One region of the Mesorhizobium sp. CCNWLY176 genome, then DNA from elsewhere that is predicted to be linked to it. Evidence: riboswitches for the same ligand, from Rfam matches in the RefSeq annotation. Region 1 holds a riboswitch; each other region holds the start of a gene.

Region 1 (7,664 bases):
CGTCGCGCGACAGGCGGATTTTTTCGACCTTGTCCTCGGCAGCCTTCAGCAGGCGGTCGCAATGGGTTTTCAGCGCTTCGCCGCGCTCGTAGATCTTGATCGACTGGTCGAGCGGCACGTCGCCGCGTTCCAGGTCGTCGACGATCTTTTCCAGCGCCTCCAGCGCCTGCTCGAAGCTCATCGCCTTGATCTCATCACTCGGCTCGTTGGCCATGCTTTATCCTTTCATCAGGCGCTTCACATGCGCCGCGACCGAGAACGACAGGCCCTCAAGGTCGTATCCGCCTTCCAGCAGGCTGACGAGCCGGTTGCTGGCATGGCGCCCGGCGCGGTCCATGAGTTCGCCGGTCGCCCAGTCGAAATCGTCTTCGGTCAGGTTGATCTCGGCCAGCGGGTCGCGGTGATGCGCGTCGAAGCCCGCCGAAATGATGATCAGGTCCGGCGCGAAATCGTCGATCGCCGAAAACACGCGCGAGCGCATCGCCTCGCGAAAAATGTCGCTGCCGGTCTGGGGGGCCAGCGGCGCGTTGACGATGTTGCCGGCGCCGGTCTCGCTCTTCGCCCCGGTGCCGGGATAAAGCGGCATCTGATGCGTCGAGCAGTAGAGCACGGACGGATCTTCCCAGAAAATGTCCTGCGTGCCGTTGCCGTGGTGAACGTCCCAATCGACGATGGCGACCCGCTCGGCGCCATGCTTCTTCTGCGCGTAACGCGCGGCAATGGCGGCATTGTTGAACAGGCAGAAGCCCATCGCCGTGGTCTTTTCGGCATGGTGCCCCGGCGGGCGGCTGGCGACGAAGACATTGTCGGCCTTGCCTGAAAACACGTCGTCCACCGCAGCGTTGGCAGCGCCGATCGCCGTCAGCGCCGCAACCCAGCTTTTCGGGCTGGCCACCGTGTCGGCGTCGATGGCGCGGATGCCCTCTTGCGGGATCGCAACCCGCACCTTTTGGACATGACTTTCGGGATGGGCGTAGAGAATCGTTGCCTCGTCGCCCTCCGGTGCCTCGATGCGGTCGAGTGCGGCAAAGGCCTCGTCTTCCAGCACGCGCGCGATGGCACGCAAGCGATCAGGCCGCTCCGGGTGGCCGGGCGGCGTCAGATGCTCGAGATAGATCGGATGTGAATAGAGGCGCGTCGTCATGCAAACATCCTATCAGGAAAGACCGTGCCGCCGCCATGCGTCGGCGCCCGAAGCCTGGGGAAAATCCTCTTTGCGAAATCATAGGTCGGCATCGGGGGATGATTTTGCAAGCGCGCCGGGTTAAGTCTGCGGTGCTGTCAGGTGCCCGCCGCGAGGCGGGAGAATCGGGAACACGGTGAAAATCCGTGGCGTGCCCAACGCTGTAAGGGGAACCGCATCGGCAAAGGCCACTGTTCGCGAGAATGGGAAGGCGCCGGAGGCGGATTGAGCCCAAGCCAGAAGACCGGCCCGGCAGAAATAGTCATCCGCGTGGACGGGCGGAGCGACGTTTTCGATCGCAAGGGGAAATGCGATGAATGCTGTCCGCAACCACGCCTGCCGTGAAAATGCCTTCGAAGACGCCGGGCGCGATGCCGTCTACCGCGCCATCTTCACGCGCCGCGACGTGCGCAGCCATTTTCGCCCCGACCCGATAGACGACGCGGTGCTGGCCCGGCTGCTGCTCGCCGCCCATCATGCGCCCTCCGTCGGCTTCATGCAGCCGTGGAACTTCATCGTCATCCGCGACATGGAGCGCCGGCGGGCGGTGCGCGACCTTTTCCTTGCCGCACGCGAGCAGGAATTGCCTAATATCGCCGAGGAGCGGCAGGCGCTCTACCGCAAGCTGAAACTGGAAGGAATCTGCGAAAGCGCGTTGAACCTCTGCATCACCTGCGACCGTACACGCTCGAAAGATTCACCGCTTGGCCGCTGGCATAATCCCGAGATGGATATCTACAGCACCGTCTGTGCGGTACAGAATTTCTGGTTGGCGGCGCGCACTGAGGGCATCGGCGTCGGCTGGGTCAGCATTCTTGACGCAGAGGCGCTGAAACGGGCGTTGGACATTCCCGACCTCGTCGTTCCGGTGGCTTATCTCTGCGTCGGCCATGTCTCGGAATTTGCGCCGCGACCGGACCTCGAACGGAATGGATGGGGCGACCGCCTGCCACTTTCAGACCTGATCATGAGCGAGACCTTTGGGGGCGAAGGCGAAGACGCGCTGAAGGCCGTCGCCGACGAGGCCCGCCGTTAGGCCCTGTTGACCAACAGCCCGTTAAGCAAAGTCTTGAAAGCCGCGACGGCTTTCCGTGAGGTCGCTTCGGGATCGTCGGAATTCGCGATCTTCTGCGCTGCCTGGCTGCTCGCGCCATTGATCAGCCGCGCTGCCGTCGCCGGATCGAGATCGGGAACAACCACACCCTCGTCCTGCAGATGAGTCAGGTTTTCCGTCATCGAAGCTTCGCAGGCGCTGGCGTTCGGCCATTGCGACGGGTCGCCCAGCACGGCGGGGGCGTCACGGAACATGATGCGCTGGATTTCCGGCTCCAGCGCCAATTCGATGTAACTGGTGCATTCATCGACGAAATACTGCCAGCGCGTCGGCGCCTTTTCGGCGATCTCGCGCACCCGCACCGCCATTTCGCCATCGATCTCGGCGATGACAGCCTGGAGCAGTCCCTTCTTGTCGCCGAAGTGATGATAAAGCGCGCCCCGCGTCAGGCCGGCGGCGGCGGTGAAATCGTCCATCGACGCTTCCGCATAGCCGACCGTGCCGAAAGCATGACGCGCAGCGTCCACCAGCTTGGTGCGCGTTTCGGCTATCATCTCCTTGCGTGGTTTATGCGCCATCAAATCTCCTTCGCATACGGTACGTATATTATTTGACATACGTGGCGTATGCAACTATCTAGATTTCATACGCCACGTATGTAAGTGGTGCCCCTCTGGAAATCCAGGAGCATTCGATGCCCAACCCCTATAGCGAAATCTTCAGAGCTCCGGGAGCCAAAGGCTTCGCCGCCGCCGGTTTCGTCGCACGGCTGCCGATCGCCATGGCACCGATCGGCATCGTCGCCATGCTGTCGCAGACCCATGGCGAATACTGGCTGGCCGGTGCCGTCTCGGCAACCTATGCGCTGACCAACGCCGTCCTTGCCCCTCAAATCTCGCGGCTGGTCGACCGGCACGGGCAAGCGAAAGTGCTTACGCCGACAACGATCGTCTCGGTGATCGCCTTTGCGGCACTGCTGGTCGCAACCAACCAGAACTGGCCGATCTGGACGCTGTTCGTGTCGGCGCTGATGGCCGCGGCAATGCCCAGCATGCCGGCAATGGTGCGGGCGCGCTGGTCCGAGATTTTCCACGACCGTCCTGAACTCAACACCGCCTTCGCCTTCGAATCGGCTGCGGACGAACTCGTTTATATCGCCGGCGCATCGCTGTCTGTGGGCCTAAGCGTGGCCCTGTTCCCCGAAGCGGGAATGCTGGCGAGCACGCTGTTCCTCGCATTCGGATCGGCGGCGTTCATCCTGCAACGCGCGACGGAACCCAGGATCAGGCCGCTGGAACATGGCGGAGGCGGCTCGGCGATCCGGCAGCGGCCAGTCCAGATCATCACCTTTGCCCTGATCTTCATCGGCGCGACCTTCGCGACCGCAGAAGTCAGCGCGGTGGCGATCACCAAGGAACTCGGCCAGCCGAGCGCTGCAAGCCTCGTCATCGGCGTCTATGCCGTCGGTTCCTTCGTGGTCGGCCTGATCATCGGCGCACTGAACCTGACCATGCCTTTGCAGCGCCAGTTGGCCATCGCGGTCGCCATAATTGCGCTGACGACGCTGCCGTTGCTGGTCGTGAATACGGTGCCGATGCTGGCGCTGGCGATCTTCGTCAGCGGCGTGGCGATCTCGCCCACCTTCATCACCGCCTTCGGCCTGATCGAGCGCCGCGTGCCGGCAGCAATGCTGACCGAAGGGGTCACCTGGGTGATGACCGGCATCGGCATCGGCATGGCGCTCGGCTCATTCGCAACCGGATGGGTGGTGGATAATTACGGCGCACATAACGGCTTCTGGGTGTCGGTAGCGGCCGGGACGATTGCGCTGCTGACCGTGCTGTTGGGTCAGAGGTCGCTCGGCGGCGAACGACGCACGGTTTCGGCCTTGCCGCAGCCGGCGGAATAAGCTGGCTTGGAAAAACAAAGGGCTCCGGTCGGTCGACCGGAGCCCTTTGTCTTGCAGGTTTTCCGTTTTACAGGATTTCCGTCTTGGCGATCTTGATGCCAAAACCTTCGAGGCCGATGTAGTGGCGCTCGCGCGAGGCGATCAGGTTGATCGAGGAGATGCCGAGATCCTTCAGAATCTGCGCGCCAAGGCCGATCTGGCGCCATTCATCCTCGCGCCGCAGCGCCTCGGCGTGATCCTCGCGATCGGCTGAAGGCCGGTTGCGGCCCTGGTCGGCGACGCCGACGGAACCCTCGCGCAGATAGACGATGACGCCGCGCTTGCGCTCGCCCAGTGCCTTCATGATCTGGTCGAGACGGCATCCGGTGCCGAACACATCCGTCACCACATCCTCGGCGTGAAGCCGCACCGGCACCTCGACGCCGTCACGGATATCGCCAAAGACGATCGCCAGATGGTGCATCGTGTCCCAGGGCAGCGTGTAGGTGAAAGCCTTGGCCTTGCCGCCGGGTGTCTCGACATCGAAGGTATCGACGCGCTGGATCAGCGTTTCCTGGCGCTGGCGATAGGCGATCAGGTCGGCGACCGACACCTGCTTCAGCCCGTTCTTTTCGGCGAACGCCTGCACCTGCGGGCCGCGCATCACCGTGCCGTCATCATTGACCAGCTCGGAAATAACGCCGACCGGCGGCAGGCCGGCAAGCTTGCACAGATCGACGGCCGCCTCAGTGTGGCCCGAGCGCATGAGCACGCCACCCTCGCGCGCGATCAGCGGGAAGATGTGGCCCGGACGCACGAAATCATTCGCGCCGACATTGCCGTTGGCGAGGTTGCGCACCGTCAGCGTGCGGTCGTCGGCGGAAATACCCGTCGTCGTGCCGTGTTTGAAATCGACACTCACAGTGAAGGCGGTGGTGTGGGCCGAATCATTGTCGGCAACCATCGGCGCAAGGTTGAGCCGCCGCGCATCCTCACGCGTCATCGGCGTGCAGACAATGCCGGACGTATGGCGCACGATGAACGCCATCTTCTCGGCCGTGCAATGCACGGCAGCAACGATCAGGTCGCCCTCGTTCTCGCGCCCGTCATCGTCCATGACGACGACGATCTCACCGCGCTCGAAGGCCCGCAGCGCCTCGACGACTTGTTTCTGGTCATAGGACATGGGGCTCACTTTCGTTCGCAAGGGAGTATGGCAGTAGGGGAATAAGGCAGTAGGGCAATAGGGAATTCGACGGGTAACATACTGCCCTACTCCCCTATTCCCCTACTGCCCTAAACTCTTCCCGTTTGCCCGCGATGGCGCAGATAATGATCGGCGATGGTGCAGGCAATCATGGCCTCGCCGATCGGCACGGCGCGGATGCCGACGCACGGATCGTGACGACCCTTGGTGCGCACCTCGACATCCTTGCCGTCGACGTCGATCGACTGGCGCGGGGTCAGGATCGACGAGGTCGGCTTGACCGCGAAGCGCGCGACGATCGCTTGCCCGGTGGAAATGCCGCCGAGAATGCCACCGGCATGGTTGGACAGGAACACCGGCTTGCCGTCATTGCCGATGCGCATTTCGTCAGCGTTTTCCTCGCCAGTGATGCGCGCTGCCTCGAAGCCGTTGCCGATCTCGACACCCTTGACGGCGTTGATCGACATCAGGTTCGAGCAGATATCCTGGTCGAGCTTGGCGTAGATCGGCGCGCCAAGGCCCGCCGGCACGCCATCGGCCACGATCTCGATGACCGCGCCGACCGAGGAGCCGGCCTTGCGGATGCCGTCGAGATAATCGGCAAACACCTGAACCGAGCCGGGATCGGGCGTGAAGAACGGGTTTTCCGGGTCGTCGATAAAATTCCAGTTCCAGCGGCTGCGATCGATCTCCTTGACGCCCATCGAGATCAGCGCGCCGCGCACCGTCATGCCCGGCACGACCTTGCGGGCGAGCGCACCGGCGGCAACGCGTGCAGCCGTCTCGCGCGCCGAGGACCGGCCACCGCCGCGGTAATCGCGAATGCCGTATTTGACGTCATAGGTGTAGTCGGCATGGCCGGGACGATACTGCCGGGCGATCTCGCCATAGTCCTTGGAGCGCTGGTCGACATTCTCGATCATCATCGACACCGGCGTTCCGGTGGTGATCATCGTCTCGCCATCCTCGTCCATGACGAAGCCGGACAGGATTTTCACCTCGTCGGGTTCGCGGCGCTGGGTAACGAAGCGCGACTGGCCGGGGCGGCGCTTGTCGAGTTCGCTCTGGATCTCGGCCTGGGTGAAGCGGATGCCCGGAGGACAGCCATCGACGACGCAGCCCAGGGCCGTGCCGTGGCTTTCGCCCCAGGTGGTAACGCGGAACAGATGTCCGAAAGTGTTGTGCGACATGAGAAACAGCCCTGCCCGGCCGCTAGCCGGTTTCGTGCTGCGTTCTATTGGCGTTTTCGGCGGTGGTCAAACCGTCATCCGAAAGGATTAAGTTTTGACACATTCACGATGTTAATGAGCGTCTCGCTCTATCATCCGCTGTTCGCTGCCACCCGCTGGCGCGTAAGGAATTTGGGAGGACACCCATGCGTACCCTGATCGGCGCTATTGCCACTGCATTGATGATTTCAAGCGCCGCGTATGCTGCCGAAGCTGAAGGCCACATCAAGAAGATCAACCGCGATGCTTTGACCATCACCCTCGAAGACGGCAAATCCTACAAGCTGCCGGACGAGTTCGACGTGGCTGCGCTGAAGGAAGGCATGGACATCGTGCTCGCCTATGACGAGGTCGGCGGCGTCAACCAGATCACCGACATGCAGTTGCCGGAATAGACGTTCGCTCATTTCTCAGAGACCGTTTGATAACTCGCCCTGCTGAGACATATGGCGTGGTTTTCGAGAACCGGAGCGGAGCGTACATTTAAGTACGTGAGCACCGGAAGCGCAGAAAACCGCGGCAGATGGCCGACAGGGTAGAGTTAGCAACGGTCTCTTACTGCCATTCCAGATAATCATCCTGCAGCCGCAGCACCATGTCCTGAGGCACTTCAAGTGCTGCGGCCTGACGCCCCGGCATGTTTTCGACCAGCCGGAAGATGGTGCGGATGACGCCGCCGTGGGTCACGCAGACCGTCGGCCTTCTCAGTGCCTCGAACCACGGCTGCACGCGCTCAAGCAGCATCTGGTAGCTTTCACCGGCATCGCCCGGCGGAACGAATTCCCATTTGTTGGTCTTGCGAGGGCGCGTGCAGCCTGGCTCGCGCGCTTCCAGTTCGGCAAAGGTGGACCCCTGCCAGTCGCCAAAATGCACCTCCATGAGACGCGCGTCGGTGCTGTAGCCGGTGGGGTCGAGCCCCATGACGGTGCGCACGCGCTCCATGGTCTCGCGGGTACGCCGCATCGGGCTGGCGACGAAGTCGAAGCGTAGCGGGTTTTCGATCAGCTCCGCCAGCCGAGCGCCATTGCGGTCGGCCTGGGCGCGACCGACATCGGTGATGTCGGTGTCGGCCTGTCCTTGCAGGCGGCCTTCGGCGTTCCATT
Region 2 (7,664 bases), on a different contig from region 1:
GGCGGGAAGAGCTGCGTCGCCGCGAGATCGGCATTGCGCATGATGGTCTTTGCTATGGCCGTCCGGTCGATCGCGAGGCTCAAGGCGCGGCGTGTGCGAACGTCGGAGAACTGTGGTTTGCCGCAGTCGGGGTAGAGAGCATGTACGCGGGGATTGATGACTTCATGCACTTGCATGGTACCGGAACTGGCGATCCGCGAGACGCTGGGTGTCGGGATGTTCATGATCACGTCCGCATCGCCCGCGAGCGCCATGTTGGCGCGGGTCTCGCCATTTGCGACGGCCTCGAATTCGGCCCGCTCCACAACGGGTTTCTCGCCCCAATAGCCGTCATGACGCACCAGCGACAAGCGCCGTGGCAACTCGATGGCATCGACCTTGAATGGTCCCGTCGAGATTACCTGGGCGACCTGACCGTCCGGGCCGAACGCGGCCGGAGCGTAGACGCTGATTGCGTAGTCGCAGAGATATGCCGGCAGCGGTCCGAAAGGCTTTTCGAGATGGAATACGACCTCTTTCCCCTCGGCCGTGATCGACGCGATGTGGACTGCCGACAAGCGCCTTGCCTGAGGAAGGAGTGCCTCCATCGAGGCCTTGACTGCCTCGGCGGTGACCGGGGTGCCATCATGGAAGACGACGCCCTCCCGCAACACGAAACGCCATTCTTTGGCATCGTCGGAGGCGGTCCAACTCGCGGCAAGGCAGGGCACGACGCTGCCGTCGGGCTGAAGCGCAGTCAATCCTTCGACGATGCTTGCGCGGTTGAGGACGAAGCCGCTCTCGGCGGGTTGAATGCTCTTGAACTCCCAAGGCTGGATCGCGCGAATGCTCTTCGGTGCGTTTTCCTGTGCTTCAAGCCAACGCGGCGCGGCAAGAAGGGCGGCAAGCGTGCCGCTGCCAAGCAAGACTGTTCTGCGGGAAATATCGGTCATGAAATCCTCTGGATGTGTTCAATGGGGCTCAGGTTTCGGATGGGCGACGTGCAGTCATGATGAAGGACCGGCCGAGCGACTGCAGAAGGCCAAGACGGTCGCGCCACAGCCGGCTGCACGAAGCTGGGACGCCAGGACCCCCTGGAGCGGACTGTGTGTGAACGTCGGTGAAGCCGGCGTCGCGCAGCATCCCGGTAAGTCGGTCTGGGAGCAGTCCTTCCCGGAAATAGAGCTGATCCTGGATCAGGCGGTGCGCGACCGCGTCATAGAGGACTGCGCGCGGTGAGATGCGGTCCCATATCTTTGCGACCCGAGCCGCTACCTTCGCGACAAGTGCCTGGTGCTGCCAGTTGCCGTCGATGATCACGAGGTGCCCGCCGGGTTTCAGGACACGCAGCCAGTCGCGGAACGCGTCTTCTGGAGCCAGCAGGGTCCAGATGAGATGCCTGCAGACGACCGCGTCATAGCGCCCGTCCGGAAGCATCGCGTTCTCGGCATCGCCGAGATAGAACCTGACATCATTGCCATGCTTCCTGCTGGCTCGCTCAATCATCGCCTCGGAAAGATCGAGACCTTCCACCTCGCAACCAAGCGCCCGCAGCACGCGTGTGAATTCGCCGGTCCCGCTCGCCAGCTCCAGAACGCGGCCGCCGCCGATACCCTCGGCGCTGTCGCCGATCAACCGTTTCCAGGTCGCCAGTTCGCGCTTGGAATGGATCCCGTGGGCGGGAGATTGATCGAACGTTTCCGAGCGACGCGACCAGTATTCGCGAATCTGCTCCTTCACATCGAAGTTCGAGCGCACGTGCGTCGTGTGGAGATATGGAACGTCGTGCATGGCGGACCCGGCCGAGCCTTTTACGAGCGGGGTGCGCCTGGGACCGCTTCGCCGTGGGAGGCCAAGCCGAAGCCTCCGAGACACCCCGCCCGGCGACAGTCCATGGTTTCGATGGCAGGTTTCCTGGCTCGCGGAGAATGCCTGACGCCTTCCCGGGATCACCCAGTGGCATATGTCAGGCTCATACCGCTTACAGTTGCGGGGGCAGCCGCGGCTTTGGACGATACCGTCCACACCGCATTCCCTTTTAACCTCTCGCAAGAGAGGCACCATCAAAGAATGGGTTAGCCAAAGCATCGTCGATACACAAGATATAGGGCTGAAGATTCTGTCGAACGCTGCCTGAAATCGAGTTGCTAATCATGAGCAACAAAGTGGCAGCTGTTCGAATGAACCTGGGAGATCGCTAAAAGGCAGTTTTACGGTAGAAGCTGTTCGACAGCGACCAGTTTGGTGCCGACCCCCAAGCTGCCGGGCGGCGACGCGCCCCGCTCAAGACGCTGATTGGCCGCCGCCTAAACGGCTAGGAGGGGTCGCTTCCTGCCATATTGGCCCTTCACGCGAAGCGAGACCTAATGAATTGTTCGAACTCGGGACTAGGCCTTACCGTGTGAGTCGCGATGTAATGGCGACAGCCTTCCGGCCAATGCCATCCTTCTAACTCGTACTCGACGCTGCCGTTTTTTCAACCGCATAAGCGGCACTGAGAAAATCCGTGAAATGTCATCCTTTCCGCCAGGGCTTCAGTTCGATCGAGCGCTGCGAGGAAAGATGACAGTCCACTCCATGCCGGATTGCAAGCCGGCCAAGGCAGTTCCGATACTTTATCGACGCTCTGCCGCCAAAACCCCTCCCGCCTTGTTTGGTTCCCCAAAAATTTTCCTCCTGCATAGAAGCAGAACGCGCGGCCGAAGTGCGGTTGATAGTGGAGCGCTTTCGCCTACGGTTTGAGATAGTTAACCTTTGCTACTTGCTGCTCCAGTCGAATGCTGCAGCGACGGCAGATTTACATGTGAACCGGGGTGAGACCTAGCGTAGATCACTGTAGAAACTTTTCGCCGTCGATATCGGTGATTTTGAGAGGATGGGCGGCAGTCATCCACCGCCGCCCATCGTCACGGACATGAAGGCGCGGAAGGTGGCGCCGGCAGGGCCGATGGGCCGGTTGCGCGACCATGCCAGGCCGACATCCATGCTGGGGATCGGCTCGACGAGGCCGCGAACCTCGATCCGCTGTCCCTCGAGCGACCATGGCCTGTAAACCATGTCTGACAGCACGGTAACGCCTATTCCCGCAGCCACAAGGGAGCGCACGGCCTCCACCGAACTTGTCGTCAGAACGGTTTTGGGTGTGAGGCCTGCGTTGTCCCAATAGCGAGACGCGGTCTTGCGTGCTTCGTCGACGGTCAGCATGATGTAGTCCTCGGCCGCGACATCGGCGAGGGTAATGTCCTTTCGGCCGAGCAGGTGATGATCGGCTGAAAGCCACAGCCGGCGGTTTGAGCGCATCAGCACTTCCTGGACGAGGTCGTCGGTATGCGCCAGGTTGGAGACCAGCATGACCGCCATGTCGATCTCCCCCCGCAGCAAGCCCTGCTCGAGCTCCTCTCTCGGAAGCTCGAGCAGCTCGACGTCGATTTGCGGATAGGTTTTGCGAAAACGCGCATAGTGCCGCGACATGTAGTAGCCGACGACCGTATAGGTCATGCCCAGGCGGAGCTTGCCGGACAGCCCGCTCTTTTCACGCAGCGGGCTCCGCACCGCGGCGGCGACCGCGCCGGTTATGACCCGCGCATGTTCCAGAAATCGCGACCCCTCCATAGTCAGTCTGACGCCGGTGTGGGTGCGTTCAAAAAGCTTTACCGCCAGGTCCGCCTCCAGCCCCTTGATGGCGGCGGTGACTGCCGACTGCGAGAGATTCAGCTCGGCCGCAGCGTGGCTGACCTGGCCGGTTTCCGCCGTAGCAATGAAATAATCGAGTTGTTTCAATGTGATGGTCATGTTCTTGGCTCGGATATCTGTTTTTTTGATATGACAATCAAAAAACTACTATTTCACAAGTCTCCCGCGTTGCGTACAAAATGCTGCAACGCCACAAAAGATGGCAGCTTCCAGGGGTAACAACACGATGACTGTCACACTGAACTGTGACATGGGCGAAAGCTTTGGCCTGTATAAGATGGGCGATGATGCCGGCATGATGCCGCTCATCGACGTCGCCAATGTCGCCTGTGGTTTTCACGCTTCCGATCCGGATCACATTCAATCGACCGTGCTTCGCGCAAAAGCCAACGGCGTCAAGGTTGGCGCTCATCCAGGCTTGCCCGACCTCCAGGGTTTTGGCCGACGCGAGATGCGCATGACGCGCGACGAAGTGAGGAACAGCGTCGTCTACCAGGTGGGAGCGCTCATGGGCTTCCTTAAGGCAGAGGGCGTGGAACTCCACCACATCAAGCCGCATGGCAGCCTGTATTTCATGGCGACGCAACAGGAAGCCGTTGCGCATGGTGTGTGCGACGCTGCCGAAATCTTCGGTGTGCCGCTCTTCGGCATGACCGGAACCCTGCACGAGAAGGTCTATCAAGAACGCGGCATTCCATTCGTCGCCGAGTTCTACGCCGATCTGGACTATGACGCTTCCGGCAAGCTCATCGTGACGCGAGTGCATGACGCCAAGGACCCTGCGGCGATGGCCGAGCGCTGCGTGCGCGCCATCACTGAGGGCAAGGGCACGACGGAAGATGGAGGCGTCTTCCCGGTTCGCTGCGAAACCATCTGCGTCCATTCCGACACGCCGAATGCCCTCGAAATTGCAAAGGCCGTGCGCGACGCCATCGCGCCCTGGCACTAAAGTCGATCCCAGCCGTCCCTACGGGCGGCTTTCTATCAGTTAGTCCGCAGATTTTTGGAGTTCTTCATGGCCCAGATTCTTTCGCCTCTTCCTGGTACCTTCTATCGGAGCCCTTCACCCGACAAGCCGCCTTACAAGGTTGATGGCGATGCGGTGGCGGCGGGAGAGGTCATCGGCCTCATCGAGGTGATGAAGTCTTTCCATGAGGTCACGGCCGAGGCGTCCGGCACCAACATCCGCTTCCTTGCCGACAATGAGGACCCCGTCATGGCGGGCGCCCCTCTCGCGGACGTCGACTGATGCTGAAGAAACTTCTGATTGCCAATCGGGGCGAGATAGCAGTCAGGATCATCCGCGCCGCGCAGGATCTGGGTATCGCCACCGTGGCGGTGCATTCGGCAGCCGACACGGAATCGCTGCATGTCCAGCTTGCCGACGAGGCCGTCGACATTGGCCCGCCGGCGGCGAAGAAGTCCTATCTGAACATCGACGCGCTTTTGAAGGCGGCCCGTGATACCGGCTGTGACAGCGTTCACCCCGGCTATGGGTTCCTCGCTGAAAATGCTGCGTTTTCCGATGCAGTCACTGCTGCCGGACTGGTCTTCGTCGGTCCATCCGGGGAGGCGATCCGCCTGATGGGCGACAAGGTATCCGCGCGTTCGGCAGCAGCCGCCGCCCATGTTCCGGTGGTGCCGGGCTCAACGGGCCGGGTAGAGGGCATCGAGGCAGCCCGCGAGGTGCTGATCGACACTGGCTTTCCGGTGATGATCAAGGCTGCCGCAGGTGGCGGCGGGCGGGGAATCCGCATCGCCAACTCGCTGGCCGAATTCGAGCAAGCCTTTCCGCAGGCCGAGGCCGAAGCGCTCGCAGCCTTCGGCGACGGTGGGCTCTATATGGAAAAGGTCATCGGCAAGGCCCGCCATATCGAGGTTCAGGTGCTGGCGGACGGAAAAGACGCCATTCACTGCTACGAGCGCGAGTGCTCGCTGCAGCGGCGGCGGCAGAAGGTGTGGGAAGAGGCGCCGTCACGCGCTTTGCCTGATCGGTTGCGGCAAGAGCTCTGCGCTTCGGCGGTCGCGCTGGCAAAGGCCGTCGGCTATTCCGGCGCGGGCACGGTGGAATATCTTTACGACGACGAAGCCGACCGCTTCTACTTCATCGAGATGAACACCCGCATTCAGGTGGAGCATCCGGTCACCGAGGCGATCACTGGCATCGATCTCGTTGCCGAGATGCTGCGCATCGCCGGCGGCGAGAAGCTGCGGCTTCGCCAGGGCGATGTTTTGGTCAGGGGACATGCGATCGAGGTGCGGCTCAATGCCGAGGATCCCGCGAGGGATTTTGCACCGTTCCCCGGCCAGGTCGGCGAGCTTCGCATACCGGGCGGTCCCGGCGTGCGCTTCGATTCCATGCTCTATCAGGGCTATCAGGTGCCGCCCTTCTACGACTCGCTGCTCGCCAAGCTGATCGTTCACGCCGAGACGCGAGAGGCCGCGATCACCCGTCTTGCCCGCGCGCTTCGCGAGCTGAAGATCGGTGGCCTCAAGACAACCAAGCCGCTCTTTCTCGCGCTTGCCGCCGACCCGTCGGTGCAGGCCGGGGAGGTGCATACACGCTGGCTGGAAGGCTGGCTCACCGAAAACGCTGCAGCATTGGCAGACTGAAAGGAGACCGATGTCGATACGTTTCAACTTCGGCGGTGACGAACACATCTTCGGCGAAGTGTCCGAGGAGATGTCGCTGGCCTCTTTCTTCACCGGCCTTTCAATGACCAACGCGGTGCGCGCTGCCAACATCAAAGGTGTGACGGAAATCTGCCCGGCGAATGCCAGTTTTCAGATACGGTTCAATCCGGACCTGCTCGCACCGCAGGACCTGCTCGCCGAGCTCCAGTCGATGGAAGAGGCAGCTTCCAAGGCAGATCCGGTGCTGAAGACCCGGATCATCGAACTGCCGGTTTATTTCCAGGATCCGTGGACGCATGAAACCTGCCTGCGCTTTCGCGAGCGTCATCAGGATCCCTCGTCCACCGATCTGGAATATTCGGCCCGCATCAACGGCTATGCCACGGTGGAGGAGTTTATCGCAGCCTATTCCGGCCAGCCCTGGTTTGTCTCGATGGTCGGTTTCGTCGCCGGTCTGCCTTTCCTGTACCAGATGGTTGACCGCCCGAAGCAGATTCAGGCGCCGAAATATCTGCGTCCGCGCACCGACACGCCAAAACTCACCATCGGCCATGGCGGGTGCTTTGCGGCAATCTATTCGGTGCGGGGCGCTGGCGGCTACCAGATGTACGGAGTGACCCCGGCCCCAATCTACGATCCGGCCAGGAAGGTGCGCTATCTCTCCGACGAGATGTGCCTGTTCAAGCCAGGCGACATCGTCAAGTTCAAGTCCATTGGCCGCGACGACTACGACGCCACGCTTGAGGAAATCGAAGCAAACCGGTGGCAGCCGGTGGTGCGCGACTGCACCTTCAGCCTGACGGACTTCAACCGCGACATCTACGGCACCAACGCGAAGCTGATGGAGCTTATCAATGGCCGTTAAGGTAATCTCTCCCGGCCTCTCCACCTCTGTGCAGGACCTTGGCCGTCCGGGCCACTACCATGTCGGCATCCCCGAAGGCGGCGGCATGGACCGCTTCGCCACCCGCATCGCCAACCTGCTTGTCGGCAACGATCCCGGTGCTGCCCTGCTCGAAGCTACCTTCATGGGGCCGGAACTCGAATTCACGCAGGCTGCAACCGTCGCCGTCACCGGCGGTGAGCTGCCGCCCAAGCTCAACGGCGAGGAACGGTCGACCTGGGAAAGCTTTCCGGTGAAGGCGGGCGACCGGCTTTCCTTTGGCTACCTGAAGGGTGGCGCGCGCGCTTACATCGCCGTTTCCGGCGGCATCGACGTACCCTTGGCCCTTGGCTCGCGCTCCACCTATATTCTGGGCGCGCTCGGCGGCCATGAGGGTCGTACGCTGAAGGCAGGCGACGAGCTTCCGATCGGCCAGGGCTCCGGGAGAGCCGGGCGTTCGCTGCCTGTAAACCTG
Region 3 (7,664 bases), on a different contig from region 1:
CGTGGAAAGCCGCGACGCCCGCAGCTTCAACGCCGGCGACGGCGCGCGCTTCGGGCTGGATGGATCGCGGGCGTTTCTGTTCGATCAGGATGGGAAGCGGATTTGAGGGTTGCGCTGCCCCTCACCCTTACCCTCTCCCCGTGAAAAACGGGGAGAGGGGGTCATCGACGTAGCGGCCAATCTCCTTCTCTCCGTCACAATATGGGGAAGAAGGACGCTCCAACGCTGACGCCTCCCTCTCCCCGTTTTTCACGGGGAGAGGGTAAGGGTGAGGGGCAATTTTTCAGACGAAAACTCTCACAGAAAACGCCATCAATGCCCCGGTGAATCGTCGTCCTCGAGTTCGGCGTCGCTGCGCTGGTCATGCACCTTGCGCCACACCGTAAGCCGGTGCGCCAGTTCCGAATCCTGCTGGTGCTCGGCCAACCGCGCCTGCTGGCGCAGTGCCAGGCGCACGACGCCGCGCTCGAAGCGACCATCGGGAACGACAAAACCTTCCGGGTCGCCGCCACGTTGCAGCGCGCCGAGAACGGTCCGCTTCAGCATCACCAGACTAGGGTCGCCATAGGCGGAATAGAGATCCTGGAAATGCCGATGCAGCCCAGCATCGAATTCGATGTCCTCGCCCATGGCGCCGATGACCGGATTGCCGGGGTGAAGCGAGCCGAGCGGCATGAGCCCTTCCGGGATCGGCGTGTTGGCGGAATGGGTGCGCCCGGTTCGCAGCAGCTTCGGCAGGAGATGCGTGTGCGGGCCGGGTGGCGAGACGCCGCCGGTGTCGGGACCGCCGATCTTCTGGAACACCTCGACACGGCCGATATGGGTCAACGCGACGCGGTGCGGATGCGCGGCAAGAATGGCCGGCATGGCGGCATTGTCGTGCTCGAACAGCGAGCGGCCGAGATTGGCGCGCAGCACGGTCAGCAGCTTCGGATCGCTGGTGCGGATGCAGAAATCGCATTGCGGCAGGGACAGGCCCATATCGAACAGGATGCCGGTGTGGTCGATGCCGCGAATGGCGTCGTCGTCGGGACCAAGCTCTGTCAGGACGGAGCGCGCCTCGCGGCGTGCCAGCGTTTCCGGCAGGCACAGTGCGACCGCCTGGCTCCAGCGATGGGCGCGCGGGCTGACCGTCTCGTAGGCGACCGGCACGACCTCATCGAGCCGCTTGCGGTCGATGTGGATCGCGCCGCGCCGGGTCGCGCGCGACAGTGTGAAGCCGTCGTCGATCACCGGCGTCTCGTCGCGATCCTGATGGAATTCGGCGATTGCGCCGAAGGTGCCCATGCTCCAGCCCGTCTGCCAGTCGCGCAGATGATCGCGAATGAGGTTTTGCAGCGTTTCCATGTTCCGCCCTCCCGATTGCGTTAGAGCGAGATGACTTTCACTTGAATCGCCATCCCGCTCTAAGTTTCTGTTTTTGAAGCATGATCTTGTCCGAAAAGTCTGCAACTTTTCGGGATCATGCTCTAGCCGGCGACGTCCAGCGGCATGACCAGCATGCCGCCCTGCGTCTCGCCGAGATAAGCCTCCACGCCATAGACCGAGCGCAGGCGCGCGGCCGTCAGCACCTCGCGCGGCGGGCCGTCGGCGACGATCCGGCCCTTGTCGATGAGGACGAGCCGCGTGCACCAGCGTGCCGCAAGGCCGAGATCGTGCAGCGAAGCGACGACGCCCCGGCCCTCCGAGGCGAGCTGCGCAAACAGGCGCATCAGCGTGATCTGGTGCGATGGATCGAGGCCGGCGGTCGGCTCGTCGGCAAGCAGCAGAGGGGCATCCTGCGCGAGCGCGCGGGCAATCAGCACCCGCGCTTTCTCGCCGCCGGAAAGGTCGGTCGCGGGGCGGTGGCGGAAGGCGTCGACCTCCATGCGGCGCATGGCTTCTTCGATCTTTGCTGTGTCCGCAGCGTCAAATCCGGCAAAGGCAGACCGATGCGGCGCGCGGCCGAGCGAAACCAGCATCTCGACCGAGACCGGCCAGCCAATCTCGCGCTCCTGCGGCAGATAGGCGAGGTGACGCGCCCTCTCCTTCGCCGGCATAGCGGCGGCATCCTTGCCGGCAATGCCGATCTTTCCGGTCGAGGGGATTAGGCCGAGGGCAGCTCTGAGGAGCGTCGATTTGCCGGAACCGTTCGGGCCGATCAGCCCGACGAATTCGCCTTCCTGCACGGCAAGCGAAAGCCCGTGCAGCACAGGCTTGCCACTGAGCGAGGCGTGAAGCTGATCGATGGCAAGCAAGGTCACAGCAGGTTCCTCCGCGTGCGGTAGACGAGCCAGAGGAAGAACGGCGCGCCGACGATGGCCGTCAGGACGCCGAGCTTGAGGTCCTTTCCCGGTGCGATGATGCGGACCAGAATGTCGGCGGCGAGCAGCACGCAGGCACCGCCGAGCGCGCTGGCCGGCAGCAGCCGCGACGGGCGCGAGCCGACCAGCGGGCGCAATATATGCGGCACGACGAGGCCGACGAAGCCGATAGCGCCGGCAACAGCGGTTGCGGCCCCCACAGACGCGGCGGTGCCGAACACCGCCAAAAACTGCACGCGGCGCATATCGACGCCCATGCTGGCAGCCGCATCGTTGCCGAGCGTCAGCGTGTCGAGCACGCGCCCGAGCGAGGCAAGCATGAGCCAACCGATGACCATGAAGGGCGCGGCGAGCCAGACATGGGTCATGGAGCGGTCGGTGAGCGAACCCAGCATCCAGAACATGATTTCGAGTGCTGCAAACGGGTTCGGCGACAGATTGAGCGCCAGCGATGTCATTGCGCCGGCGAAGCTCGAAACGGCGACGCCGGCGAGGATGATGGTGAGCGCGCCGCCCTTCATGCCGGCCATGGCCTGCACGATGACCACCGCCAGCACGGCACCGGCAAGGGCAGCCAGCGGCAGGCCGAGCGGGAAGACCGCGGAGAAGCCGGTGTAGATGGCAATGACCGCACCGAGCGAGGCAGTGGCGCTGACGCCGATCAACCCCGGCTCGGCCAGCGGGTTGCGGAGATAGCCCTGCAGTGCCGCGCCCGACAGGCCGAGCGTCGCGCCAATCATCAGACCGAGAATGGCGCGCGGCAGGCGGATTTCCTGCATGATCAGGGCGATGGCGCCAGCCTTCGATGAGAACAGTGCAGCGATGCTGTCGGCAAAGCCCAATGCCGCCGGGCCGACGGTGAGCGACAGCAGGAACAGGATGAGTGTTGCTGCGCCAAGAATGATGAGCAGCAGGCGGTAGCGTGCGGTCTCGCTCATCTGGCCGCTCCCGCCGCTTCTCGAAGCATGTGCGCCGCCTCAAGCGTGAAGGGCGCGCCGCAGATGGTATATTTCGTCGGAATGTTGACGGCCTTGCTGCCGGCGGTCACAGCCTTGAAGGCCGGGTGGACATAACCCTCCTCGGCCAGTGCGGGACCCGGATAATCGCTCGCGCTGGATACGACGAGATCGGGATTGGCGAGCACCAGCAGTTCCAGCGGCAGTTTCGATGTGCCGGTGAGGCCGAGCCGGGCTGCGATGTTTTCGAGGCCGGAGATGCCGATCAGCGCATCGACCAGCGTGCCGGAGCCGGAGGTGTAGCTGTTGGCGTAGTATGTCGCGACCGTCCTGCCGGAGGGCGGCTGCGCGCGGAGTGTCGCCAGGTCGTTGTCGATCTGGGTTAGAAGCGCAGACGCCTTTTCCTGCCGTCCCAGAAGCGCGCCCATGCGCGAAATGTGTTCGCGGATATCGGCGAGAGAATCCGCCGGCGCGAACTCCTCCACTCGAAAACCGAGCCGCCGCAGAAGCTCGACCGTGGTCCGGGTCGTGAAGGTGCCAGCGATGATCAGGTCCGGCTGCATGAGAAAGACTTCCTCGGCAAGGCCATGGTTGACCACATAGCCTCCGGCCTGATCGGCAAGCACCGACGTATTCCTGTCGCCGGCGAGATAGGACACCGAATAAAGCTGGCCCTCGCCGGCAATCAGCATGGCAAGCTGGTCGGTGCAGACATTCATGGAGACGACGCGGCGGGGAGCCTCGGCGGCGAGAGCCGCCGAGGCGTTGAGAATCGAGACCATCAGGATAGCCGTGATGCGTTTCATGCTTTTCTCCAGGCATCGGACCTCCAAGAGAGGCCCGATGCAGAACCTCCCCGTTCAGAACGTTCGCGTAAAGCTCAGATTGAAGGTGCGCCCCGGTGCGCGATAGTCGGTGACGGTGGCGTATTCCTCGTCGAACATGTTCTCGACCGAGAATTTGAACTGCGACCGCGCATCAAGGGCATAGAGCGCCGTGAAATCGACGGTCACATAGTCCGGCAGTTCGACGGTGTTGGCGGCGTTGGCATAACGCGCCGCGCCGTAGAGGACCTTCGCCGTGAGATCGAGCTGTTCGGTCGGGCTGTAGGTGAGTTCGGCGGTCGCCTTGAAGCGGTCGCGATAGGGAATGTACTTGCCATTGTCCTGATTGAGCGGTTCGCGGATGTCGACCGTGGCCTTGCCGCTCCACTCGTCGCTGAAGCGATGCGCCAGCGTCGCCTCGAAGCCGGTTATGCGAGCGCGGGCGACGTTGAAGGGGAGGTAGGTCGGCGGATTGGAGGCGATCGCGTCGGTCAGCCACGTCTGGTAGAAAGCGAGGTCGAGACCGGTGCCGGCGGTTGCCTGCCAGTTCAGCCCGACTTCATAGGAGCGCGACTTTTCCGGCTTCAAATCCGGGTTGGAATAGCCGGGATAGTAGAGGTCGTTGAAGGTCGGGGCGCGGAAGCCGGTGGCGTAGGACGAGCGCAGCACGAGATCGGGCAGCACCTTGTAGCTCGCGCCGACATTGTAGGTGGTGGCGCTGCCGAACTGGCTGCTGTGGTCGTAGCGGATGCCCGTATCGATGCGAAGCGCCTCATATTCGAGCGAATACTGGCTGAACAACGCCGCCAGATCGCGCGAATCGACGGCGAAGTCGACGGTCGAATCGACCTGCTCGCGATAGGCTTCGACGCCGCCGGTCAGGATGTGGCTGGCCTTGCCGGTTTCGAAGCGTTTTTCGGTCGAGGCGAAGATGCCGTAGCGTTGCGTGTCGAACTGGCCGTCGCCGGACACGCCGTCGCGGAAATTGGTCGAGTAGTCGAGGCCGGAGCTGACTTCGACGGTCGAGGACCAGCTATCGGAATGCAGGACATGCGCTCCCACTTTGCCGGCAAAGGTCGTCGTGTCGACCTCATTGCTGGATGGAAATGTCGCGTCGTATTGGCTGCGGCCACGCGCGAAAAGGCCGTCGGCATGGAGCCGTCCCCAATCGAAGTCCTTCGACAGCGAGAGATTGGCTGAGCCTTGCAGGAAGCCGTCATCGTCGGGCTCATGGCCCCAGGCCAGCGGCGTGGTGAAATCATAGCCGCGCGTGCCGAGCAGGCTGCCGCTGAGCGCGTAGTTCACGCCGCTTTCGCTGCGTCCTTGAACCGTGCCGGAGACATAGCCGCCCCAGGGATGGGTGACGCCGGTGGTGAGCGTGGCACATGCATTGCGGCCATCGGCGCAGGCCCCGCCCTGCTTCGTTATGATGTTGACGACACCCCCCATGGCGTCGGCGCCGTATTGGGCCGAATGCGCGCCCTTGGCGACCTCGATGCGCTCGATGGAGGCCAGCGGGATGTTGAAGATGGAGGTCGTGCCGCTGGTGGCCGAGCTTGCCCGCACGCCGTTGATCAGCACAAGCGTCTGCGTGGCCGACATGCCGCGCAGATAGACATTGGCCCCCGCGCCCTGCCCACCATAGGAGATGATTGAGACGCCGGTATAGGACTTCAGCAGCGACGGCAGGTCGGGTGCTGCCGACTGCTCGATTTCCTTTCGCTCGATCACCGTGACCGACGAGGTCGAGCGCGCCAGCGTGGTCTCGCGCCGCAACGGCGTGGTGACGACGACCGTGTCGAGCTTGATTACCTCCGCGTCGCCGTCGTCCAGTTCCTGCGCGCCGGCATTATTCGAGAAAGCCAGCGCCAATGCGCCAGCCAAAAAAGTCGATTTCTGCATGTCTGCCCCCGATAGGCTTTTGGCGGGCGACCAAACGCGCCCGAAGGTTTGATGACAAACCGCAGACAGGAAAATGATCGACAGGCAGATCTTTGGACAACAACATCGAACCCTCGGCCAACCCCGGCATGCGGCAACACTTTTTCAAATGTCACCGCCACGGGCGACCGCGCCTGAACACGCCCCGTGTTCAAGCATGGGTGACCGGAAAAGGCAGGTCTCCTGACTTCCGGGTCAATGCTTGTCTTTCGCCTTCCCAATCGCGCTGGAGCGCTTTTAGTGGCCTGGTTGAAAGAAAGCTCGCCGGCTACAGTTGCGGGGGCAGTCGCGGCTTCGATCTGACGATCTCACCGTGTTCCCTTTTCATCCGCCGTGAAGCGGAACCATTTCCGATTCCACTGGTAGCTGTGCGTCCGGCGAGCGTCAACCGGGTTTGGCCATGCGTGGAAAAAGCCGATGTGGAAATGCCTAAACGGCCGAGCCGTTTGCGACGAGCATGAACATGCGTCGCAGACGCCGCAGGTCATCGCGCAGTGGTGCACGGCGGTCGAGCCGCGCCACTTCGCGGGCGGCGGCAGTGCGTATGTCGCTGCCTTGCGGCAGCCATAGCAGCCAGGACAGGAAGATATCTTCCGGGCACGACAGGGCTGGGTCTTCGACAGACACAGCCGAGCCGGCGGGACGCTCGATCGCGTCCGATTGCCAATGCGAGCCCATGGGTCAGGCCTCGACCGTCAGCGCACCGAGCGGCTTCGAGCAGCAGGCGAGGATAAAGCCGTCCTCGATCTCGTGGTCGAGGATGCCGCCATTGTGGCTCATCTCGACCTCGCCCGAGACCTTCTTGATCTTGCAGGTGCCGCACAGGCCGAATTCGCAAGCAGCTGAAATACGCACGCCCGAGGCGCGGGCGGTCTGGAGTACGGTCTGGCCGGAGACGCAATCGGCATCGACATCCGAGAGCGCAAAGCGGATCGGCGTGATCTGCTCGACAGGCGCGGCGTCGCCGGTGGTCGAAGATGCGTCGGAAAAGGGCGCCGGAACGACTTCGACCGGAGGCGCGCCAAAGCTTTCCTGATGATAATGCGCCATGTCGAAGCCGGCGGCCTCGAGCATCTGGCGCACCGCGCGCATGAACGGGTCTGGGCCGCAGCAGAAGACTTCGCGGTCGCGGAAATCGGGCGCCAGAAGCGGCAGGCGCACCGCGTCGATGCGGCCCATGTGGCCGCTCCAGACTTCTCGGTTCGAGCGCTCCTCTATGAGGAAGCCGAGCGACAGGCCGGGCATGCGGCTGCCGAGCAGTTCCAGTTCCTTGCGGAAGATGATCTCTTCGGGCCGGCGCGCGCAGTTGACGAAGGCGACGTCGGTCCATGGTGCGCAGTCGTTCAGCCAGCGCAGCATCGACATCATCGGCGTGACACCGGAACCAGCCGAGACGAACAGGTATTTCGCCGACGGATGATTGTGATGCGAGAAATCGCCAGCGGGGCCGTAAGCCTTGATGTGCGTGCCCGGCACCAGATTGTCGAACATCCAGCGCGTGCCGACGCTGCCGGCCTGTGCCTTGACCGTCACCGCGATTGAGAAGGGCCGCGACGGGCTGGAGGACAGCGTATAGGTGCGCATCAGCGGACCGTCTTCCAGCGGCAACTCCAGCGTCACGAACTGGCCCGGCTGGTAGC
Region 4 (7,664 bases), on a different contig from region 1:
GCTCCTTTTTCGCCGCCGACCAGCGTCAGCGCTGCCGGAGCCGGGTGCGCGCAGCCCTTGGCGCAGCCGGAAACGTGGAGTTCGAACGAACCGTCGAGCAGGTCGGCGGATGCTTTGGCTAGCTGGCTGGCGATATCGCGGGTGTGGAGAAGGCCGGAGGCGCAGGCCGGCGTGCCGGGGCAGGCGGCGATGAAGCGGCGCGGGTCAAGCGGGTCGGTGATGAAGCCGAGGGATTTGGCGTGGTGCTGCAGGGTGATGCAGGCGGATTGCGAGAGGCCGAGGACGATCAGCGTTCTTCGCGGGGCAGGGCGGAATTCGGTTGCGCCGAGGGATTCGGCGGCGCGGCAAAGCGCGATCAGGTCACCGGCTGGCATGCTGCCGAAGGGCAGGGCGAGGGACAGGGCGGTGGCGTGGCGAAGGGGCAGGAGGCCGATTGAAGACATGCGAACTGCATCACCACCCCCCTCTGTCCTGCCGGACATCTCCCCCGCAAGGGGGGAGATAAGCAGCGGCGATGCCGGCTCATCTCCTGAACCGGTGGAGATTGGCGGCGGCGTTGGCGAAGGCCCAATCTCCCCCCTTGCGGGGGAGATGTCCGGCAGGACAGAGGGGGGTGGTGACGTAAAAGAGGCAAGCGTCCGAAGTTGCGTGACCAGATGTACATCGATCGCTACGAGGAGATTTTTCGCGCGGGCTTCACGTCCGTTTGTCGCAATTGCCTGCAAAATAATAAGCACGGCCTTGCAGGCACCGTCCTCACCGACAGCACCCAACAAAGTGGCCGAGTGCGCGTCACCAGCTATCGCTAACAGCCACTTGGTGGAGGATATGGCAGTCAGCCGGACATCAGCCTGCACCGTATCCATATTCAATCGCCCGCCACCATCGACAACGACCGAAACCTTCGGGCCGAGACGGCCTCCAAGGTTAGATGTGTCGAGGGCTTCGCGAATGCGGCCAGCAAGCGGGGAGGGATCGGCGATCTCCTTCGGATCGAGCCCGGCGAGCGGCCCAGTCTCGACCGGCACGCCAGTCCGCACGGCTATGCCGAGCGCGTTCACCTCCCTCGCAAGCGCTACCGCACTTTCCGCCGTCAATCCGCGAATCTGAAGACTGCCGCGCGCCGTCACTTCCATCACGCCATTGCCATGACGCGAGGCGGATTCGCAGAGTCCGATCAAGGCCTTGGGGGCAAGTCCTCCAGCGATGGGATTAAGCCGCACCAGAAGCCCGTCGCCGGTCTGCATCGGCGCGGATAGCGCCGGGCACGCGCCGCGCCGGGAGAAGGTGGTCATGCCGCCACCTCCAGCGCCTCGGCCTCGGCGATCAGGCTAGCCAGATCGGCGTCGATGGAATTGCGCAGCGGGTGCCAGAGGCCACGCCGGCGCGCCGAGGCGAAGCGCTCGGCGATGACTTTTGTCGCCGCCGGGTTCTCGCGCAACAGGAAGGCGCGCACCACCTCGTCGCCGAGATAGGCATCATGCACGGCCTCGATCAGTGCGCCGGGGATGGCATGCGTGGTCTCGGCGAAGCCCACGAGCCGGTCGACCGTCTCGGCAAATTCGGACGCGCCGCGGGGACCATGCCGCATCTGTCCTTCGATGAAGCGCGGGTTGACGGCACGCGCCCGCACCACGCGCGCCACTGCTTCGGTGATCGAGCGCGGGCGCGGGCGTGCCGGGTCGGTGGTGTCGAGGATGATCACATCGGCATTGTTGCCGAGTGCTGCAAGGGCTGCCGAAAAACCGCCGATGAAGGCGACATCGGCGGAGCCTTCAAGAATGTCGCGGCCGGGGTCGTCGCCGCTGTGGACGAGAAGATCGGCCCCGGCGATGCGTGTCGCGAAAGCGCCGGGCGCAGAGACGCCTTCGCCTTCGGCGCCGCCATAGGCATGCGAGGTGGCGTCGAGATAGGCGCGGCCGAGTTCCTCGCGGCTTGTCCATTGGCCGCTGGACAAAAGGTCTTCCAGGCCAGCGCCATAGGTGCCGGGCGAGGAGCCGAAGATGCGGGCGGGGGCCTTGCCGAGCGTGCGCGCTTCGGCGGCAAGGGGGTTTTCGGAAGCGTCCTCGTCGCGCGCGGCGACGGCAGCGGCAGCGGCATCGACCAGCGCGATCTGGGTCGGGAACATGTCGCGGAACAGGCCGGAAATGCGCCATGTGACATCGACGCGCGGTCGCCCGACCGTTGCCGGCGGCAGGACTTCGATACCGGTGACGCGGCCGGTGGCGGCATCCCATTGCGGGCGACAGCCCATCAGGAACAGACCTTGGGCGATCTCCTCGCCGCCGGTGCGCAGCGAGGCGCTGCCCCAGAGGTCGATGACCAGCGAGCGCGGCCAGTCGCCGTGATCCTGCAAGTAACGCGTCAGCACTTCCTGCGCTCCGGCGCGGCCGAGGTCGAAGGCGGTAGGCGTCGGCATGGTGCGCGGATCGGCGGTGAAGAGGTTGCGTCCGGTCGGCAGCACGTCGGTGCGGCCACGCGCCGGCGCGCCTGCTGGGCCGGCGGCGATGTGGCGGCCGTCGAGTGCTGCAATCAGCGCGTTGCGCTCGGTTTCAGCGCTGCGCAGGCGCATGGCATCGGTCTCATCGTCCGCCGCGCGGCCATAGATGTGCAGGCCGTCCTTGACGGCGAAATCCTTCAGATCGCAGAGCCAGGCGTCGATGCGGCGCAGCGCTTCGTCGGGAGCGTCGGTCTTTGCGACGCCGGCTTCATGGGCGAGGCCGGTCTTGGCGGCGGTTTCTACGATGAGTTTCGCCAGCCGATCGCGGCGGCGGCGGTCGAGGCCGTCGGCCTGTGCATATTCGTCGACCAGCCGCTCCAGCATCTGCTGGTTTTCATCGAGCCCGGCGTGCGCGAGCGGCGGCGGCAGGTGACCGAGCGTGACGGCGGAAATGCGCCGCTTGGCTTGGGCTGCCTCACCGGGGTTGCTGACGATGAAGGGATAGATGACGGGCAGGCCGCCGGTGACGATTTCGGGGAAGCAGGCACTGCTCAGCGCCACCGTCTTGCCGGGCAGCCATTCGAGCGTGCCATGGGCGCCGACATGGATTAGTGCGTGGCAGTCGAGTTTCTTGCGCAGCCACAGACCGAAAGCGATCAACTCGTGGCGGGGCGGCAGCGTTGGGTCGTGGTAATCGGCGCGGCGATCCGCCGAACGCCCGCGATCGGGGGCAAGTGCTACGGTGATGTTGCCGAAGGTGGCGGCGGGGAAGGGGAAGTGGTTGTTTGAGGGACGGGAACGATTTTGCTCGACGTTGCCCCCCTCTGTCCTGCCGGACATCTCCCCCACAGGTGGGGAGATCAGGCTGTCATCAAAACTTTCGCCAATCGTCGACGTTGCAGGGAGTGGACCGGCATTGCCACTGCTAATCTCCCCACCTGTGGGGGAGATGTCCGGCAGGACAGAGGGGGGCAACGTAGAGCGCTGCAGTTTCCTGGTCGAAACCGTCTCGGCATCTGGCTTGCCCCACGCGGCCTCCACCGTCGCCCGCGCCTCCTCAGGCAGGTCGTTCGCGAGGGCAAGATAATCTTCTAAGCTCAGCCCATTATCGCCGTGCTCCAGCAAGCCCAATAGTTCCCGCGGCGATTCGGGAATCCCTTCAACGGCATAGCCCTGTTGCTTCAGGTCATGCAGCATGGCGAGCACGCTGGAGGGCACGTCGAGGCCGACGGCATAGCCGGTGCGGCCGGGCGCGCTGGGATAGTCGGGAATGAGGATCGCCAGTTTGCGGGTTGCGCGCGGTTCGCGCTGGAGACGCACGAAGGCTGCCAGCCTGTCGGCAACCTGCTCGACCCGGTCTTGCTCCGGACGATTTGCGAGACCCTTGAAGGCGAGGGCCGCGTCGGCTTCGATTTCTGCCTTGAACGAAATCGCGCCGGCGAGGATGCGGCCGTCGAGCTCCGGCATGACCACATGCATGGCGAGGTCGGCGGGGGCTAATCCACGCTGGTTGGTGGCCCAGGCGTCGCGGCGCGTGGTTGCGACTATGACCTGGAACACCGGCACGCCGGCACGATCGAACAGGGTTTCGACGCCCGGCTCGGCACCAGAGGCGAAGGCGGTTGCTGTGATGATCGCGGCGGGTTTCAGATCGGCCAGCGCATTCTCGACGAAGGCGAGGGAGGCTTTGTCTTTCAGGCTGGAAACGAAGATCGGGACCGGCGCCATGCCGCGCTGGCGCAGTGCCTCGACCAGCGCGTCGATGGGCGCGACATCGGCGGCGAGCAGCATGGAACGGTAGAACAGGATGGGGATGGTGGGGCGCGTTTCGTCCCCCCTTGAGGGGGAGGTGCCGCCAAAGGCGGCGGAGGGGGGTATTACGGCAGTGCTCGACGTTCCTTGGCGTTGGCGTGCGGCCGCGGCGACCCCACCCCCGGCCTGCGGCCGTACCCTCCCCTCAAGGGGGAGGGTAACGTCGCGCTCGACGACGCCCTTCGCCGGCTCGTAAAAACCGGCCTTGGGCACCGTGACCGGCGCGGATACCGCGCCTTGCCCGCCCGCAAGCCCAGCCAGCCGCCGCACCAGCCCGCGCATGTTCTCGGGCCCACCCTCGCGGAAATAAGCCAGCAGTTCGTCCAGCCGCTCGCGCGGCAGGGTCGAGCATTCGATCAGCCGGAGGTCTTCGTCGTGGCTCTCGCCGGGCAGGAGCGCCAGATGGATGTTCTTCTCGCGGCACATTGCGGCCAGCCGGTCGCAGCCATAGCGCCACCAGTCGTAGCCGCCAAGAATGCGCACCAGGATGATCTTGGCGCGGCTGGCGGTGTGGTCGATCCACAGATCGACCGACATCGGGTGGCGCAGGTCGCGAAGTGCGGCCAATCGCATCGACGGCAGCGTTTCGGCTTCCTGTTTCCACGCCGCCGCCAGCCCGGCCAGGTCGCTGTCGGTGAAGGACAGCGCCACAATATCCGCCGGCTGCTGCCGCAGATCGACCGGCTCGACCAGATCGTCGAGCGAGGCGGATGTCGTGGTCAGTATGTGCATGGCGGCACGCCGTGGGTCAGCTAACCAGTATGCGCTCGATCGTGTCGCGATTCAGCCCCTTCAGGCCGATGACGACAAGACGCGAACGACGGTCGTCGGCCGCCGTCCAGGCGCGGTCGTAATAGTGGTTGACACGCGGACCGACGGCCTGAACCAGAAGCCGCATCGGCTTGCCGCCGACATCGACGAAACCCTTCACGCGCAGCACGTTTTCTTGTTCGGCAGCCGTCGCCACGCGCTTGGCCAGCGCGTCGGGATCGGAGATTGCGGGAAGCTCGATGATGAAGGAGTCAAAATCGTCGTGCTCATGATCGAGTTCGCCGTCGTGATGGGTCTTGCGGTTTTCGATGTCGTCCTCGACGGCCAAACCGAGGCCGAGCAGCACCGACGGATCGACCTTGCCCTGCGCGGTCGGGACGATTTTCACGGCGCGCGACAGATGCTCGCTGATGATGGCGTTGGCGCGGGCGCTGCCGGCTGCGTCGAGCAGATCGCTCTTGGAGAGAATAATGAGATCCGCGCAGGCGACCTGATCCTCGAACACTTCCTCGACCGGATCGTCATGATCGAGCGAATCGTCTTCCTGGCGCTGCGCCTGCAGCGCGTCGAGGTCGGATGCGACCTTGCCTGCGGCCAGTGCCGGGCCATCCACCACGGCGACGACGCCGTCCACCGTCACGCGGCTCTTCACGCTCGGCCACTGGAAGGCCTGCACCAGCGGCTTGGGCAGCGCGAGGCCGGAGGTCTCGATGATGATATGATCGACCTTCGGCTCCAGCGCCAGGATCTGGTCAAGCGCCGGCACGAAATCGTCGGCGACGGTGCAACAGAGGCAGCCATTGGCCAGTTCGACGATGTTTTCCTCCGGGCAGGCATCGACGCCGCAGCCTTTCAGGATCTCGCCGTCGATGCCGATATCGCCAAATTCGTTGACGATAAGGGCCAGCCGGCGGCCGTTGGCGTTTTCCAGGATATGGCGGATCAGCGTGGTCTTGCCGGCGCCGAGAAAGCCGGTGACGACGGTGCAGGGGACGCGGGTGGCGGAGGCAGTCATGAATTGTCCTTCAGGAAATCGAGGGGAGGGATGCGCGCGACGAGGCCGCGCTTGAGGCTGTCGGGGCGGCCGCGCCAAGGCAGGATGCCGTCGGTCGAGGTCGCGAAAAGCTTTGCGCCGGTGATCAGGTCGGGCCCGCTTTCGGTCGTCAGGTCGCCGAAGACGTAGCTCCAGGAGCCGTCGCGCAGAAGGGCAGCGCTCAGGCGGCGCTTGCAGTTGCCGAGGCATTCGACCTGTTTGACGGGGATGTTTTCAGCTTCGGCGGCGCGAATCGCGCCTTGTGCCAGATACTCGCCGGCGCGGGGCCGCGCGTCGGAGCCGTTTTCGTCGCGGCAGGACGAACAGACGAGAATCGTTACGCCGGGCGCGCCCAAATCATGGGCGTCCTCGGCCAGCTCAGTTTGATTGCCGTTGGCTTTCACCAGAATCATGCTCCTTGCCCGGGACACCCGCCAGGCGGTCGGATTTTTCGTCTGACGGCAGGTCTCCTGGCTCGCGGGTCGTTGCTTCATGCCGCCTTCCCGGGAAAAATCCCAGTGGCTGTCGGCCTTCGGCTATCCGCTTACAGTTGCGGGGACAGCTGCGGACTTGGGCTCATTGGCCCGGCACCGCATTCCCTCTTAGCCCCTCCCTTTGCGGAGAGGGGACCGTCGCGGGCGAATTTAGGCGGTGGTGCCTTGCGCTGTCAACGCGTGGTTACGACGCGATTATGTCGGCCAACGCCGGTGCGAGGTCTCCCGCCGGAGAAATCTCGATGCGATCGAGTTCGAGCCAGGACATCATCAGGCGCAGTTCTTCGATGAGGGCGGCTGCCGTGTGGTCCGGTGCGCCCGGTTCGGCATAGGCGGCCAGCACGCGCAGGACGCCTGCCGGGCGATCGGCCTTTACGTCGATGCGTGCGACAATCGTGTCGCCGAGCAGGAAAGGCAGGACGTAGTAGCCATATTGCCGCTTTTCGGCCGGCGTGTAGATCTCGATGCGGTAGCGGAAGTTGAACAGGCGTTCCGTGCGGGCGCGTTCCCAGACCAGTGGGTCGAAGGGGGCGAGGAGGGCGCGGGCCTCGACCTTGCGTGGAATGCGCGCGCCTGCGTGTAGCCAGGCCTGATGGGTCCAGCCCTTAACTTTAACAGGCAGAAGCTCGCCCGATTCAACCAGTTCCTCGATGCGGCCCCTCATGTCGGCGGGCGAGAGGCGGAAATAGTCGCGCAGGTCGCTGTAGGTGGCGATGCCAAGCGCGCGGGCCGAAATGCGCAGCAAGTCGCGATGCGCGTCGGGAGCCGAAGGAACCGGGGCATTATATATGGAGGCGGGCAAAACACGCTCGGGCAGGTCATAAAGACGCTCGAAGCCACGGCGCGAAGATGTTGTGATCCGGCCGGCCCAGAACAGCCATTCGAAGGCGTGTTTCTCGTCGCTCCAGCCCCACCAGCCGCCGGAACCCTTGGCGCCATCGATGTCGGAAGCCGCGATCGGGCCGCGGTTACTGACTTCCTGATAAATCTCGTTGATCAGGCCTTCGTTCTGCCGCGCCCATTTTGCCAGCCCGGTGTACATTTCCTCGTGCTGGCCGGCGCGTTCCATGCGCCAGCGCATGAGGGGATAGGTTTCGACCGGCAGGAACGACGC

What was found. A riboswitch is a leader RNA that binds a small molecule or an ion and turns the genes downstream of it on or off. The one in region 1 is predicted to bind cobalamin.
Region 2: it holds a riboswitch for cobalamin, as region 1 does, so the genes downstream of both, WBQ96_RS20275 (class I SAM-dependent methyltransferase) here and bluB (5,6-dimethylbenzimidazole synthase) in region 1, are expected to answer to the same signal.
Region 3: it holds a riboswitch for cobalamin, as region 1 does, so the genes downstream of both, WBQ96_RS16810 (TonB-dependent receptor domain-containing protein) here and bluB (5,6-dimethylbenzimidazole synthase) in region 1, are expected to answer to the same signal.
Region 4: it holds a riboswitch for cobalamin, as region 1 does, so the genes downstream of both, WBQ96_RS07255 (DUF1636 family protein) here and bluB (5,6-dimethylbenzimidazole synthase) in region 1, are expected to answer to the same signal.

The regions. Positions count from the first base shown of each region.
Region 1 is NZ_JBBBDZ010000002.1:506,005-513,668, forward strand. Features, by position in the region: gene WBQ96_RS05315 (exodeoxyribonuclease VII small subunit) at 1-214, opposite strand, end outside; gene WBQ96_RS05320 (histone deacetylase family protein) at 218-1,144, opposite strand; cobalamin riboswitch at 1,267-1,450, shown strand; gene bluB (5,6-dimethylbenzimidazole synthase) at 1,497-2,219, shown strand; gene WBQ96_RS05330 (TetR/AcrR family transcriptional regulator) at 2,216-2,815, opposite strand; gene WBQ96_RS05335 (MFS transporter) at 2,932-4,146, shown strand; gene ribB (3,4-dihydroxy-2-butanone-4-phosphate synthase) at 4,214-5,311, opposite strand; gene aroC (chorismate synthase) at 5,422-6,522, opposite strand; gene WBQ96_RS05350 (DUF1344 domain-containing protein) at 6,708-6,956, shown strand; gene WBQ96_RS05355 (histidine phosphatase family protein) at 7,117-7,664, opposite strand, start outside.
Region 2 is NZ_JBBBDZ010000013.1:9,043-16,706, forward strand. Features, by position in the region: gene WBQ96_RS20270 (ABC transporter substrate-binding protein) at 1-932, opposite strand, end outside; gene WBQ96_RS20275 (class I SAM-dependent methyltransferase) at 961-1,770, opposite strand; cobalamin riboswitch at 1,867-2,059, opposite strand; gene WBQ96_RS20280 (LysR family transcriptional regulator) at 2,866-3,771, opposite strand; gene WBQ96_RS20285 (LamB/YcsF family protein) at 3,899-4,621, shown strand; gene WBQ96_RS20290 (acetyl-CoA carboxylase) at 4,688-4,921, shown strand; gene WBQ96_RS20295 (acetyl-CoA carboxylase biotin carboxylase subunit) at 4,921-6,285, shown strand; gene WBQ96_RS20300 (5-oxoprolinase subunit B family protein) at 6,296-7,171, shown strand; gene WBQ96_RS20305 (biotin-dependent carboxyltransferase family protein) at 7,161-7,664, shown strand, end outside.
Region 3 is NZ_JBBBDZ010000009.1:177,044-184,707, reverse strand. Features, by position in the region: gene WBQ96_RS16835 (ABC transporter ATP-binding protein) at 1-106, shown strand, start outside; gene WBQ96_RS16830 (DUF6925 family protein) at 313-1,347, opposite strand; gene WBQ96_RS16825 (ABC transporter ATP-binding protein) at 1,470-2,243, opposite strand; gene WBQ96_RS16820 (FecCD family ABC transporter permease) at 2,240-3,241, opposite strand; gene WBQ96_RS16815 (ABC transporter substrate-binding protein) at 3,238-4,065, opposite strand; gene WBQ96_RS16810 (TonB-dependent receptor domain-containing protein) at 4,120-5,985, opposite strand; cobalamin riboswitch at 6,181-6,388, opposite strand; gene WBQ96_RS16805 (hypothetical protein) at 6,454-6,702, opposite strand; gene WBQ96_RS16800 (hybrid-cluster NAD(P)-dependent oxidoreductase) at 6,706-7,664, opposite strand, start outside.
Region 4 is NZ_JBBBDZ010000003.1:337,964-345,627, forward strand. Features, by position in the region: gene cobG (precorrin-3B synthase) at 1-1,295, opposite strand, end outside; gene cobN (cobaltochelatase subunit CobN) at 1,292-4,984, opposite strand; gene cobW (cobalamin biosynthesis protein CobW) at 5,001-6,038, opposite strand; gene WBQ96_RS07255 (DUF1636 family protein) at 6,035-6,469, opposite strand; cobalamin riboswitch at 6,500-6,705, opposite strand; gene WBQ96_RS07260 (winged helix-turn-helix domain-containing protein) at 6,735-7,664, opposite strand, start outside.